Regions from separate parts of the Luteipulveratus mongoliensis genome, predicted to be linked through region 1. Evidence: predicted binding sites of a transcription regulator. Region 1 holds the regulator's gene; each other region holds the start of a gene.
The links. The regulator LexA, encoded in region 1, represses DNA repair genes until DNA is damaged. The targets are predictions, from matches to a motif close to TCGAACANNTGTTCGA.
Positions count from the first base shown of each region.

Region 2: the regulator LexA is predicted to act here: its motif matches at 2,603-2,618, upstream of VV02_RS06015 (HNH endonuclease signature motif containing protein).
Region 3: the regulator LexA is predicted to act here: its motif matches at 1,868-1,883, upstream of VV02_RS16430 (HNH endonuclease signature motif containing protein).

Region 1 is NZ_CP011112.1:3,712,711-3,717,603, forward strand. It holds gene VV02_RS17630 (vitamin B12-dependent ribonucleotide reductase) at 1-2,000, opposite strand, end outside; gene nrdR (transcriptional regulator NrdR) at 2,024-2,530, opposite strand; gene VV02_RS17640 (LysM peptidoglycan-binding domain-containing protein) at 2,962-3,354, opposite strand; gene lexA (transcriptional repressor LexA) at 3,622-4,341, shown strand; gene VV02_RS17650 (NAD-dependent protein deacetylase) at 4,389-4,893, opposite strand, start outside.
Region 2 is NZ_CP011112.1:1,280,123-1,285,015, forward strand. It holds gene VV02_RS06000 (hypothetical protein) at 11-949, opposite strand; gene VV02_RS06005 (hypothetical protein) at 1,141-1,389, shown strand; gene VV02_RS06010 (phosphotransferase enzyme family protein) at 1,424-2,455, opposite strand; gene VV02_RS06015 (HNH endonuclease signature motif containing protein) at 2,705-4,063, shown strand; gene VV02_RS06020 (MFS transporter) at 4,233-4,893, shown strand, end outside.
Region 3 is NZ_CP011112.1:3,453,203-3,458,095, forward strand. It holds gene VV02_RS16425 (HIT domain-containing protein) at 1-273, opposite strand, end outside; gene VV02_RS16430 (HNH endonuclease signature motif containing protein) at 409-1,860, opposite strand; gene VV02_RS16435 (sugar ABC transporter ATP-binding protein) at 2,156-3,856, shown strand; gene VV02_RS16440 (ABC transporter permease) at 3,853-4,893, shown strand, end outside.

The DNA.
Region 1 (4,893 bases):
ACCGTGGCCGTCTCCGGCAGATTGACCGTCTTGGAGATGGCACCGGAGAGGAACGGCTGCGCAGCAGCCATCATCCGGACGTGGCCCATCGCACTGATGGCACGCTCGCCCATCGCGCAGTCGAAGACCTCGTAGTGCTCCTGTTTCAGACCGGGCGCGTCAATGACGTGGCCCTTGTCAGCGATGTGCTCAACGATCGCCTCGATCTGCTCCTGCTGGTAGCCGAGCTTCTTCAGGGCGCGCGGGATGGTCTGGTTGACGATCTGCATCGAGCCGCCACCGACGAGCTTCTTGAACTTGACCAGCGAGAAGTCCGGCTCGATGCCGGTCGTGTCGCAGTCCATCATGAAGCCGATGGTGCCGGTCGGCGCGAGCACCGAGGCCTGCGCGTTGCGGTAGCCGTGCTTGTCGCCGAGCTCGATGACCTCCGCCCAGGCCTTGGTGGCCGCGCGGTGGATGTCGCCGTCCATCACATCGAGCGTGCGGACCTCGTCGTTGGCCGAGCGGTGCTTGCGCATGACGCGCTTGTGAGCCTCGGCGTTGCGGGCATATCCGGCGTACGGACCCACGACAGCGGCGATCTCTGCTGACCGCTTGTAGGAGGCACCGGTCAGCAGCGAGGTGATCGAACCTGCCAGGGCGCGACCGCCCTCAGACTCGTAGCCGTGGCCGGTGGCCATCAGCAGGGCACCGAGGTTGGCGTAACCGATGCCGAGCTGGCGGTAGTCGACGGTGGTCTTGCCGATGGCCTCCGTCGGGAAGTCGGCGAAGCAGATCGAGATGTCCATCGCGGTGATGACCAGCTCGACGACCTTCTGGAAGGTCGCGGTGTCGAACGTGTCGTCGTCCTTGAGGAACTTCAGCAGGTTCAGGGACGCCAGGTTGCAGGAGGAGTTGTCCAGCGACATGTACTCCGAGCACGGGTTGGACGCGGTGATGCGGCCCGTCTCCGGGTTGGTGTGCCAGTCGTTGATCGTGTCGTCGTACTGCAGGCCCGGGTCGGCACACTCCCAGGCGGCCTTGTTGATCTTGTCGAACAGCTCGCGAGCGTCGACCTCCTCGATCACCGAGCCGTCGCTGCGGGAGGTGAGGCCGAACGTCTTGCCCTCCTCGACCGCACGCATGAACTCGTCGCTGACGCGGACCGAGTTGTTGGCGTTCTGGTACTGGACGGAGGTGATGTCCTTGCCGCCCAGGTCCATGTCGAAGCCGGCGTCGCGCAGCGCGCGGATCTTGTCCTCCTCGCGCGCCTTGGTCTCGATGAACTCCACGATGTCGGGGTGGTTGACATCGAGGACGACCATCTTGGCCGCCCGTCGGGTGGCGCCACCGGACTTGATGGTGCCGGCCGACGCGTCAGCGCCGCGCATGAACGAGACCGGACCAGAAGCCGTACCGCCGCTGGAGAGCAGCTCCTTGGAGGAGCGGATACGGGAGAGGTTGAGGCCGGCGCCGGAGCCACCCTTGAAGATGAACCCCTCCTCCTTGTACCAGTTGAGGATCGAGTCCATCGAGTCGTCGACGGACAGGATGAAGCAGGCCGAGACCTGCTGCGGGCTCTTGGTGCCGACGTTGAACCAGACCGGTGAGTTGAACGCGAACACCTGGTGCAGCAGCGTCCACGTCAGCTCGTGCTCGAAGAGCTCCGCGTCCTCGTCGCTGCGGAAGTAGCCGAAGTCTTTGCCGGCCTTGACGTAGGTCAGCACCACGCGGTCGATGAGCTGCTTGAGGCTCTTCTCGCGGACGTCCGTGCCCAGTGCGCCGCGGAAGTACTTGGTCGTGACGATGGTGGAGGCGTTCAGCGACCAGAAGTCGGGGAACTCGACACCGCGCTGCTCGAAGATCGTCTCGCCGGTCTTCCAGTTCTGCTGGACGACATCACGCGACTCCCAGGTCACCTCGTCATAGGGGTGCACGCCGGGCGTGGTGTAGATCCGCTCGACCTTTACACCCTTGCTCTTGCGACGAGCCTGTGACTGCGCGCGCGTCGTCTCCGTCATGGCGACTCTCCCTCTCTCGTTCTTCACTGATCGTCTCGCTGACCACTGACAGTGGTCGTGATGTCTTCGGGTCCGTGCTCGGTGTCGGACTCCACCCGCAGCAGCGTGATCGCGGCCTCGAAGTCCTCGAGGGACTCAAAGGCCTGGTAGACGCTGGCGAATCTCAGGTAGGCGACCTCGTCCAGCAGCCGGAGTGGGCCGAGGATCTCCAGGCCGACGTCGTGCGCGTCGATCTCCGCGACACCCTTGGCCCGGATCGACTCCTCCACCTGCTGGGCCAGGAGCGCGACGTCGTCATCGCTCACCGGTCGCCCCTGACAGGCCTTGCGTACGCCGCTGATCACCTTGCCCCGGCTGAACGGCTCACTGGCGCCGGACCGCTTGACCACGGTCAGGCTGGCGTTCTCCATCGTGGAGAACCGCTTGCCGCAGCTCGGACACTGTCGCCGCCGCTTGATGCAGGTGCCGTCCTCGTTGGTGCGGCTGTCGACCACTCGACTGTCGTTGTGACGGCAGAACGGGCAGTGCATGGCGGCTCCTCTCCACATACGTCGTACGCCGCCCTCACCCGTCATGGTCAACACCGAAATGGGCATAGGAATGCCCGGAGACGGTGCTCTGACGGTGTCCCTCCGCGTCTTCCTGTGGATAAACCTGTGGGTATCCGGTGGATGACCTGGGGACTATATGTGGACGACTTACAGCGGTGTAACTACTAGATATAGGGATCGTAAGACGCCTGGCGCCCAGGTGCAAGATCCGTCGGCCTTGGGTTGTCCAGCAGTCAGATCACTGCAGGTCAGGGACCTGCGGTGGGCGTGTCGCAATGTCCGAATCCGGCGTGTCGCGCGGCGATCGGTGGTACCGGTCGCCACCCACGCCGCACCACCATCGAACGCGCCACGGCCGGGCCGTCCACCACGCGGTGGATGGCCCGGCCGTCACGACGCGTGGTGCGAAGTCAGCCCTGCGGGATCACCAGCCGCTGGCCGGCGCTCACCTGGAGAGAGCTCAGTCGGTTAGCGAGCTGCAACCTGGCCACTCCCTCGTGGACCGGCAGTCCAGGAAGCTCAGCCTGCGCGATCTCACTCAGCGTGGCACCCGGCTCAACCGTCACCACCCGAGTCGGTGGGGTGGAAGGCGAGGACGCCGCGGCGACGGAGGCTGTGACCAGACCCAGCACGGCCAGCGCTCCCGCCAGCAGGAGCATCAGGCGACCGCGCGGCGTCAGCCGAAGGCGCGGCCCCCTCGCCCTGCTCATCACCGGCTCGGGATCGGGCACCACCGTCAGGTGGCGCCGACGCACGGTGGGCGTCGAGCTCTGCGGATGCTCCCAGGCGATGACCGCGCTCATGATCTCCTCCAACCTCTGCTGTGCTGATCCGAACACATGTGCGATGGAACGCTTGTACGATGTATAGCACGGGTGTTCGATGAAGTCGAGACCAACCGCGAACGTCCGCCAGCTCCGCCACCCGCGACATGCGTCGTACAGGTGTTTGAGAACTGTGTCCGAAGTTCATAGGCTTGGCTCACAGATCGAGACTCAACCAGCGACCACTGACATCGCCTTGCGCGACGGTGCTCTGGCCGCGCTAAGACGGGGAACGAGGACCACCAGATGGCCAAGATCCACGAGCTGCCGGAGCCCGACAGCCACGCGCTGACCACGCGTCAGCGGAAGGTGCTGGACGTCATCCGCAACTCGATCGACCGCCGCGGCTACCCGCCGAGCATGCGGGAGATCGGCGAGGCGGTCGGCCTCACGTCTCCGAGCTCCGTCGCGCACCAGCTGTCCATGCTGGAGCGCAAGGGCTACCTGCGGCGTGACCCGATGCGCCCCCGGGCGATGGAGGTCGTGTCACCCGACATGGGCAAGCGCGACCGCGGCTACCGCGGCGGTCCGGTCAGCGCAGCTGCCGAGTCCGGCATCGACGAGACCGGCATCAACGACGAGCGCCCCGAGCCGTCCTACATCCCCGTCGTGGGACGGATCGCAGCGGGCGGCCCGATCCTGGCCGAGGAGGTCGTCGAGGATGTCTTCCCACTCCCCCGGCAGATCGTCGGCGAGGGCGACCTGTTCCTGCTGAAGGTGGTCGGCGACTCGATGGTCGATGCGGCGATCTGCGACGGCGACTGGGTCGTCGTTCACCAGCAGCAGACCGCGGAGAACGGTGACATCGTCGCAGCGATGCTCGACAACGAGGCGACCGTCAAGACGTTCAAGCGCACCCGAGGCAAGGTGTGGCTGATGCCCCACAACGAGGCCTACGAGCCGATCGACGGCGATGAGGCCACCATCCTCGGCAAGGTCACCGCCGTCCTGCGCAGGGTGGTCTGACCAGCTGTCATCGGCCTCCCGCTCTCCATCTCGCGGGATGCCGATGACTACTGAGGAAGTGCCTGCTCGAGATGGGTCAGCGTCTCTCCCAAGGGAGTCTCGATCTTGATCGTGGTCTCGGCTTCCCCGCGCGTACGACCGCGGGTGAGAACCGCGACCGGCAGGCCGAGGCGAGACGCACGTCGTACGAACCGATAGCCCGACATCACCATGAGCGAAGACCCGAGGACAAGCAGGCCATCCGACTGCTCGACCACACCAAAACACTTCTCCACCAACGGTTTTGGCACGGCCTCCCCGAACATCACCACGTCCGGCTTGAGCTTGTCCGAACCACACACGACGCAGGTCGCGACGCGAAAGGTCGAGACCAGCTCGTCAGGGAGTACGACGTCACCATCCGGTCGGATCTCACCGCCGACCTCGCGATCGAAGGTCGGATTCGCCTGGGTCAGCCGCTCGTCGATGACCTCGCGGTCGTAGCGTTCGCCGCACTGCATGCAGACGACGTGCGAGAGCGAGCCGTGCAGCTCGAGCACGTCGACCGAGCCG
Region 2 (4,893 bases), 2.4 Mb from region 1:
GGACTGTGGGTCAGTCCTCGCTGAGGCGCTCTCCGCCGCGGATCGTGTCGGGGTCGATCTCGCCGTTGCGCACGCGTGCTTCCAGATAGACGCGAGCCATGATCGCCACGACGAACGGCGACAGTACGAAGCTCGCGACCCCGGTGCCGATCGAGCTGTTGGCCATGAAGCGTGCGCCCTGGGCCAGGTCGGTCGCGTGCGAGAACCCTTGCGACGGCTCGACATAGTCCAGCGCGACCCGCTGGACGACCTGGCCGATGGCCGTACCGATGACACCGACCACGACGCCCGTGCTGATCAGCACGCCGAACACCCGCGGTTTGAGGTCGCCGGACGTCAGCTCGACCGACCGCCAGGGTGCGAGCAGTGGGCCGACCCGCTCCACGGACATCACCTGTGGCGCCAGGATGAACCGCAGGAACAGGTAGAAGAAGAGACAGGCGGCGGCGAGCAGGACGAGTCCGGCGAGCACCGCGAGGAGAGGGTGATCGTTGCCGATCGCCCACGCGACGCCGGCGCCGAGCGCACCGTTCACCAGGACGACGGGGATCAGGCCCGGCAGCATGAGCGGCCACGCCCGCAGGACCGAGTAGGTGCCGACCGGGAGGAGCCGGCTGACCGGCGTACGCAACCGTTGTGCGTCATCGATCGTGGCCGGGTTGAGCACCATCGAGACGCCGATCCCGAGCATCACGGCGAGCGTGCCGACGGCGAATCCGAGCCCGCTGATGGCGACGAGGGAAAAGTCGGTGTCCGCGGCGCCCTTCGCCTCTGCCCGGTCCTGCGCGAGCCGCGACATGAGCACCGACGGGAGGGTGCCGACGAGGGCGGCCACGAGGGAGACGCCGAAGTAGAGCAACGGTCGCCTGAGCACCGCCTTGATCGCATCCGAGACGAGCCGCGCATCACGGAACTCGGCTGCCGCGGCCGCCCTGCTCGTCGTTGCCATGGCCGCACCCTCCCACGTGATGGCGGCCACGAGTTGGCTGCGAACCGCGTGCTTGCGTCGCGATGGGCCGGCATCATCTGCACATGAGGCAGGTGCTGGTCTGGTGCGGAGCGATCTTCGGCGTGGCCGTGGTCCTGTACGGCTCGTTGATCTGGTGGCTGCTCGCATCGACAGCAAACGTGGACTGACAGGTGGACGGTCCTTCGCGCTTCGCCCGGCTACGCAGCTGGCGGGAGCGGCACCGGGTGATGTCGACGTTCGTGCTCCTGCTGGTTCTCTTCATGATCAAAGGCCTCCTCGAGCTCGATGCCCGAGACGACTTCGTGGGCTTCGTGCTCCTGGTTGTGCCCGCTGTCGCCGCGCTCACCCTGTTCGGCGCACTCTTGAACCGTGCCGAAGGCTGGGTGCGAGCCAGGTGGAGTCGACGCAAGACCGGGTGAGGTCGGCCTCGCCTGTCGGGCCGACCGTGGGTGGTCAGTCGTCGATGCGTTGCAGGGCGTACAGGGCGGTCCTGGCGATGCCGGTCGAGCTGACCTGCTTGCGCAGCATGGTGAGCGCGTGGCGGCGCGCGGCCGGATCGTTGGTCCGGTCTCGAACTTCGGCGCCGTACGCCGCGAAGTCCTGGACCGCCCACGAGCACAGGTAGTACGCCAGCCTCAGCGGATCGACCTCAACGTCGCCATAGCCGTCAAGGAACCACTCCTGCTGTCGCGCGCTGATCGGTGCCGTTGCGATGACACCGCCGAGCACGAACATCAGGTCGCGCTCACGAGGCGCTATCACGGCCCCGTCCCAGTCGATCAGATTGAGCGAATCATCCTCTGCCAACAGGAGATTCGCCGCATGTGCATCGCCGTGACAGAGCACCGGAATCATCGGCTGCGAGCGCAGGCGGGCGCCGATGACGTCGATCGCGTGCAAGATCGTGGTGATCTCGTCGCGGTGCGCCTCGAAGAGTTCCAGGAGCGCCGCGGTCAGCTCGTCGACGGGACGAAGCCGTACGCCGGCCGCCTCGCTCGCGATCGACCGCACCGTCGCGCGACCGGGCACGTGATGCGTCTCGCGCGGCAGCAGGCTGTCGAGGTCGCAGGGGAGACGTGTGGTGTGCACCCGAGCCAGCAGCTCGCCGTACGCCCGCCAGTGACCCTCGGTCATGTCGACGGTGTACGCCGGCCGCCCGTTGATCCAGGGCGTCACCGTCACCTGGAGTCCGCCGAGGTCGAACCACGGTCGACCATCGCGTGCGGGCAGGGGGGCCGTCGCGCCGTCGATGCCGCGGTCGACGAGGTAGCGAGTGACGAGGAGCGTTGCAGGAGAGACAGATCGGGTGATCTTGATGGCGTACGCACGGCTATCGACATCGACGGCGCGCAGCACGCGCGCGGAGATGTCCTCGCCACCATCGACGTCGGTCAGGCGAACCACCTCGAGGTGGTGCTCGCGACGTACGGCATCGAGCACCGCCTCCGTCGAGACGGATGTCCGAGTCAGCCGCCAGGTGCTCACGCTCCGAGCCTATCCACATCCCCCGTCTCGGCGGATCAGGTGTCCTGTGGATGAACATGGTTGCTCAGAGGGGATGTGGATATCTTTGATGCGCGAATAGCGCTGGTAACAAACAAGATTCGATAGATTCGATCTTGCGTCGACGATGCGAACACCTGTACGGTCGGGGCATGGCTCAAGTGACCATCGACCATCGACCAACGGCTGGAGTGGCAGGACCGGGTGCCGCCCGGTCCTGCAGCTGAAGCCGTGCATGCTGCCGTCGAGGCGGCGCGGGCGCTGGCCGGGCTGCCGGAGGCGTTGCATCAGGTCGGGTCGGCGGATCTTGCGGGGTTGGTGGAGCTGCTGGGTGCCTTGAGTGATCGGGTGCAGGCGTGTGTGGTGATGGTCGCGGCGGAGGCGTTGGAGCGGGGTGTGGTGCGGGAGTCGCAGGCTGCCAGCGCCAGCCAGTGGGTGGCCACTCATGCGGGCCACCTTGAGCCGGGTGAGGCGTCGCGGGTCGCGACTGTTGCTGCTGCTGTGAATCAGCCCGACAACGTGCTGCTGCGGGAGGCGGTCGCGACGGGGGCGTGTAGTGCGCGGGCGGCGCAGGTGGCGTTGCGGGAGCTGGGCAGGATCCTGCCGGTGCTGCCGGGTTTTGCTCGCCAGGAGTGTTTGGCGTACTTCGTGCAGGTGGCCGCGGCTGGTGGTGGTGCTAGGGAGCTGCGGCATCTGTCGCGGTGGTTGGTCGCCACGTATGCCGGTGACTGGCTTGAGGATCAGGATGCGGCGTTGGAGCGGGTTGAGGAGTTGTCGTGGTCGGATCTGCCGGGTGGGTTGCGGCGGTTCATCGTGGATCTGGCGCCGGGGAACGCGGCGCGGTTGGTGGCTGCGGTTCAGGCGGGTGCTGCACCCCAGCCGACCGTCGACCCGGATACGGGCGGGCAGTGCCCGGATCCGCGGAGTCCGGGGAAGCGGCGCGCGGATGCGTTCATGGACCTGCTGAACCTGGCTGAGTCGGCGGACGCCTCGACCTCGCACGGTTCGACGACCAAGCTCGTGGTCACGATGGGCTTGGACGACCTTCGCGCCGAACAGACGAGCGGTCGAGCGGGTGGTGGGCTCGGGGTGACCAGTCTGGGTGACACGATCGATGCCGGCACGATCCGGCGGATGGCCTGCGACGCGGACATCATCCCGATGGTCCTGGGATCACGCTCCGAACCGTTGGACGTCGGCCGGGAGCAACGCCTGGTCAAGGACGGACTACGCACCGCGGTCGTGGCCCGAGACCGGTGCTGCACCTTCCCCGGATGTGATCGACCGCCAGGGTTCTGTCAGGTCCATCACGTGCAGCCCTGGTACCTCGGCGGGAAGACCTCGCTGCTGAACTCAGCCCTGCTCTGCCGCCGCCACCACACCATCGTGCACCGCGACGACCTGACCGCCACCGTCACGCCCTTCGACGTGACGTGGACCGTGAACGCGCCTCCTCGGCGGGATATGAGCGCCGTCCTTCGCGGTGACACCGGTGATGCGGGGTCCGGCCCTGACCCTGGGACGCCCGGCTCGGCGCCGCGATGTGACTCAGGTCTCGTCGGGTCGCCGGCCGGCGCTGAGGGGACGTAAACCCGCAGGTCAGCGGGGTCGTACAGACACTTCTCACGGCCGTGTCGTCGTGGTGTGAGCGAAAGGTGACACCCGCGAAACGGAACCGAGGTGCTGGCGGTAACAGCCCGCTCCTTGACTTCCGGGCAATCGCTCGCCACCCAGGTGGGCGCTGCTCCGGGAGGCCCGCATGGCAGCAACCGTGGCCGAGTCCACCACCACAGCACCCCCGTCCGTCGCTGGGTTGCACCGCAGGTCCGGGCGCTGGATCGACGGCTGGGACCCCGAGGACACCATCCAATGGGCCGCCGAGGGCCGTTCCGTCGCCCGGCGCAACCTGTGGCTGTCCGTCTTTGCGGAGTTCCTCGGTTTCGGGGTCTTCGCCCTCTGGGGCATCGTCGTCCCGCAGCTGAAGAACTATGGGTACGCCGGCGCCGCAGCTCTGTCGGACACACAGCAGTTCTGGCTCATCTCGATCCCCGTGCTCGTCGGGGCGACACTGCGCATCCCGTACACCTTCGCGGTCCCGAAGTTCGGCGGCCGCAACTGGACCATCGCCTCGGCGCTGCTCCTGCTGTTCCCGACGGTCGGCCTGGCACTTGCCGTCGGCGCGACGGCTCCTTTCCCCGTCCTGGTCATGATGGCGGCCCTCGCCGGGCTCGGTGGAGGCAACTTCGCCTCGTCGATGGCCAACATCTCCTTCTTCTTCCCGCAGGCGGAGAAGGGAAAGGCGTTGGGATTCAACGCGGCTGGAGGGAACCTGGGTACGGCCGCTGTCCAGTTCGCGGTGCCGCTGGTGGTTGTCATCGGTGCGGCTGCCACGACCAAGAACCCAAATCTCAACCTCGCGG
Region 3 (4,893 bases), 260 kb from region 1:
GTTCGTCGTGACGCTCGCGGCGCCATGATCACGCAGCACGTCGGCCGCCACACGTTGAACGGCGCGCAGCATGCTGCCTGCGAGTGTGTCGTCGCCCTCGAGCGTCAGGAGCGAATCGACGTGCCGCTTCGGCACGACCACGATGTGCACCGGCCAGAACGGGCGGGTGTGCTCGAACGCCAGCACCGCATCGTCCTCGAACACCACTCGAAGAGGCTCCCGGCGCGGTATCGCCACATCGCAGTAGAAGTCGTCCCCCGAGTAGCCCGTCACCAGCTCAGGTTAGGCACTCGAGACGTACGGTCAGCGCGGTCGACCGGCAGCACTCCGGCTCCGGCACTCCGGCACGTCGAGACTCGGGCGCACGGACCTGGCCTGCTCACCGTCACCGGTCCGTTCGCTGATGACTCACGGTCCGTTCGCCGACGAACTGACCTTGCCCATCGCGTCCGTCGGAGCGCTCACGCCAGATGCAGCTCCTCGGTGCCAGTGGACGGTGAAGGGCGTGACAGTCGCGGTCAGGTTGTCGCGGTGGACGATGGCGTGGTGGCGGCGGCAGAGCAGGGCTGAGTTCAGCAGGCTGGTGCGGCCGCCGGCGTACCAGGGTTGGACGTGGTGGACCTCGCAGAAGCTGGGTGGCCGATCACAGCCAGGGAACGTGCAGCACCGGTCTCGGGCCACCACCGCTGCACGTAGTCCGTCCTTGACCAGGCGTTGCTCCCGGCCGACGTCCAACGGTTCAGAACGTGATCCCAGGACCATCGGGATGATGTCCGCATCGCAGGCCATCCGCCGGATCGTGCCGGCATCGACCGTGTCACCCAGACTCGTCACCCCCAACCCACCCGCGCGGCCACGGTCGGCTCTGGCGGCGCCCGCCCTGGCGGCGCCCGCGCTGGGGTGTCCTGCGCCGGCAGCCCTGGTCCGAGCGTGCTCAGCGCGCAGGTCATCCAATCCCATCGTGACCACGAGCTTGGTCGTCGAACCGTGCGAGGTCGAGGCGTCCGTGGAAGTCGCCAGATCAATCAGGTCCATGAACGCATCCGCGCGACGCTTCCCCGGACTACGCGGATCCGGAGAAGACGCGCCCGTGTCCGGATCAACCACCGGACGGGGACCAGCACCCGCCTGAACCGCAGCAACCAACCGCGCCGCGTTCCCCGGCGCCAAGTCCACGATGAACCGCCGCAAACCACCCGGCAGATCCGACCACGACAACTCCTCGACCCGCTCCAACGCCGCGTCCTGATCCTCGAGCTGGTCACCGGCATACGTCGCGACCAACCACCGCGACAGATGCCGCAGCTCCTTAGCACCACCACCAGCCGCGGCCACCTGCACGAAGTACGCCAAACACTCCTGGCGCGCGAAACCCGGCAGCACCGGCAGGATCTTGCCCAGCTCCCGCAGACTCACCTGCGCCGCCCGCGCGCTACACGCCCCCGACGCGACCGCCTCCCGCAACAGCACGTTGTCAGGCTGATTCACAGCAGCAGCAACAGTCGCGACCCGCGACGCCTCACCCGGCTCCAACCGCCCCGCATGCGCAGCAACCCACTGCGCCGGGCTGGCCGCCTGCGACTCCCGCACCACACCACGCTCCAACGCCTCTGCCGTGGCCATCACCACACACGCCTGCACCCGATCAACAAGCACACCGAGCAGCTCCACCAACGGCGCCAGATCCGCCGAGCCGACCTGATGCAACGCCGACGGCAACCCCTCCAACGCAACCACCGCGGCAGCAGCCGCAGACACCGCATCAGCCGCCGGCCCCGGCGGCACCCGAGACACCAAGGACTCCCCCGGCAGCGACTCGCCATCCGGGGACCCATCAGTGTCGTGCGCTGCCTCATCCATACTTCGACCGTACAGGCGTTCGCATCGACGTCGCAAGGCCGACGGGCGTGAATCTTGTTTATTACCAGCATGATTCGCGGCTCCGAGTTATCCACATCCCCTCCCCGACGGCTCAGTCATCCACAGCCAGGCCGCCAGTCCAACGACACCCCTGTGGACAATCGCCGCACACCGCGACCCGCCAGGACCTCGCCGCCCACGCCGACATCGCGCCGCCCACGACATGCGTAACCCATCAACAGATCGGCCGAACTGCTTGACGCTCCACCGGCGGCGCACCTAATGTCCGGGCCTAGTGGGTAATCGATTTCACACCGGTGACCGCAACGACGCGGAGCCAGCAGCACCATCCGGTCCGGCCGATGGTGCGGCCGATCGCGCGGCCAAGGATGCGGCCAACGATCCGGCCGATAGCGCACCTCACGATGAAGTCCCCGACGAGGTCTCCGGGTCCACTCCCCTCCTCCAGGTGCGCAGTCTCGGGAAATCGTTCCCTGGCGTACGCGCACTCAGCGACGTCTCCCTCGAGGTCGACCGCGGTCAGGTGCATGGCCTGCTCGGCGAGAACGGCGCGGGCAAGTCGACGCTGATCAACATCCTGTCCGGCGTGTTCCCCCACTACGACGGCCAGATCCTCATCGACGGAGCGCCCGCCTCGATCCACAGCCCGTCCGATGCGCAGCGACTCGGCATCAGCACCATCCACCAAGAGCTCGGCCTCGTCCCCGACATGTCCGTCGCGGACAACATCTGGCTCGGCCGCGAGCGCACCCGCCCGTTCGGAGGTCTGCTCGACCGCGGCCGGTCCATCGCGGCGGCGCAGGAGCTGCTCGATCGCGTCGGGCTGACTGTCGACCCGCGCCGGCCCGTACGCCAGTGTCGCGTGGCCGAGCAGCAGCTCATCGAGGTCGCCAAGGCGCTGTCCATCGACGCCAAGGTGCTCATCATGGACGAGCCGACGTCGGCTCTGGCGGACGCCGAGGTACGCACCCTGCTGGCCGTCATCAAGCGGCTCACCGCCGAGGGCGTCGCCATCATCTACATCTCGCACCGGCTCGATGAGCTGGACGAGGTGGCCGACACCGTCACGGTGCTGCGCGACGGCAGCAAGGTCGCCACCCAGCCGATGGCGGGCAGCTCACGTGAGGAGCTCGTACGACTCATGGTGGGCCGCGACATCGCGAACCTGACCAGGCGCACCCCCTCAGCAGCAACGGCCGAGCCGCGCCTCGTCGTACGCGACCTCCGGCTCCAGCCCGACGCGCGCTCGGGGCGCGTCGCCCTCAACGGCGTGAGCCTGACCGTGGCGCCCGGCGAGATCGTGGGCCTCGCCGGCCTGATGGGCGCCGGACGTACGGAGACGCTGGAGGCGATCTTCGGCGCCTACCCGCTGCACGCGCAGCAGGGCGAGATGCTCCTCGACGGCACGCGCCACCGACCGCACTCCCCCAAGGCGTCGATCCGCGCCGGAGTCGTCCTCGTCCCGGAGGACCGCAAGCAGCAGGGACTCGTGCTGCACCACAGCGTGCGGTTCAACACCAGCCTCCCTTCGCTCAAGGACTTCCAGACGCTCGGCTGGGTGCACTCGCGCGCCGAACGCGCCGCCGTGCAGGACAAGGTCGATGAGCTCGGGGTCAAGACGACCAGCGTGCAGACCGAGGTCGGCACGCTCTCCGGTGGCAACCAGCAGAAGGTCGTGCTCGCCAAGTCGCTGCTCGTGCAGCCGACGGTGGTGCTGCTCGACGAGCCGACCCGCGGCATCGATGTGGGAGCGAAGGCGGAGATCTACGAGCTCGTCGATGCGCTGGCCGAGCAGGGCGTGAGCCTGATCGTGGCGTCCTCGGAGCTGCCCGAGCTGCTGCGCATGTGTGACCGGATCGTGGTGCTCTGCGAGGGCCGGGTGACCGACGACATCCCCGCGCAGGACGCCGACCAGGAACGGATCATGCGGGCCGCGATGGCTCGCCAGAGCGTCGTGACAGGGAGTGCAGGATGACCGCGTCCTTCCGACGGGTGCTGCCCGTGCTCGGCTCGTTGCAGGGCTACATCGGGCTGATCCTCATCGTCGTGATCGGGATCTGGACCAAGGGCGAGCAGTTCGCCAACGCCGACAACATCACCAACGCGATCGGCTACTTCGCCCCGCGCGCGATCCTCGCGATCGGCATGACCCTCGTGATCATCGCCGCCGGCATCGACCTGTCGGTGGGCGCGCTGCTCGCCGTCGGCGGTACGACGTCGGCCCTCCTGCTCACCGACCACGGCCTGGCGCCGTGGGCCATCCTGCCGATCAGCATGGCGGTCTGCGCGGCGTTCGGCTTCGTCAACGGGGCCGGCACGGCACTCCTGCGCATCCAGTCGTTCGTCATGACACTGGCGATGATGACCATCGCGCGCGGCATCGTGCGCGAGGCGAGTGACAACACCTCGATCGGCACCACGCTCATCGACAAGAACGGCCAGGTCACCCCGGTGTCCAAGTCGTTCCAGAAGCTCGCGACACCCGGCAACAATCTGTTCGCCGGCACCGACATCCCCTTGATCGGGCGCGACGGGATCTACTTCCCGGTCATCGCCGTCATCGTCATCGCGATCATCTTCCAGCTCGTGCTCTCGAAGACGAAGTTCGGGCGACACGTGTACGCGGTGGGCGGGAACCCCACTGCCGCAAGGCTTTCCGGCGTCAACGTCACGTGGGTCATCATCGCCGTCTTCACGATCTCGGGACTGCTGGCCGGCGTCGCCGGACCCATCAACGCGGCGTACAACGCCTCGGCCGATCCCCAGGCAGGGCTCGGTTACGAGCTGGACGCGATCGCCGCAGTCGTCATCGGCGGCGCGAGCCTCGCGGGTGGTCGCGGCTCGGTGATCGGTACGTCGGTGGGCGCCTTGATCCTCACCTTCCTGGACAACGTCCTCGGCCTCAACAACGTCAGCGCCAACTGGCAGATGATCATCAAGGGCCTCATCGTCATCGCTGCTGTGGTCATCCAGCGGCCAGACCTGTTCACCGGCGCCGCTGAGCGCGCCCGC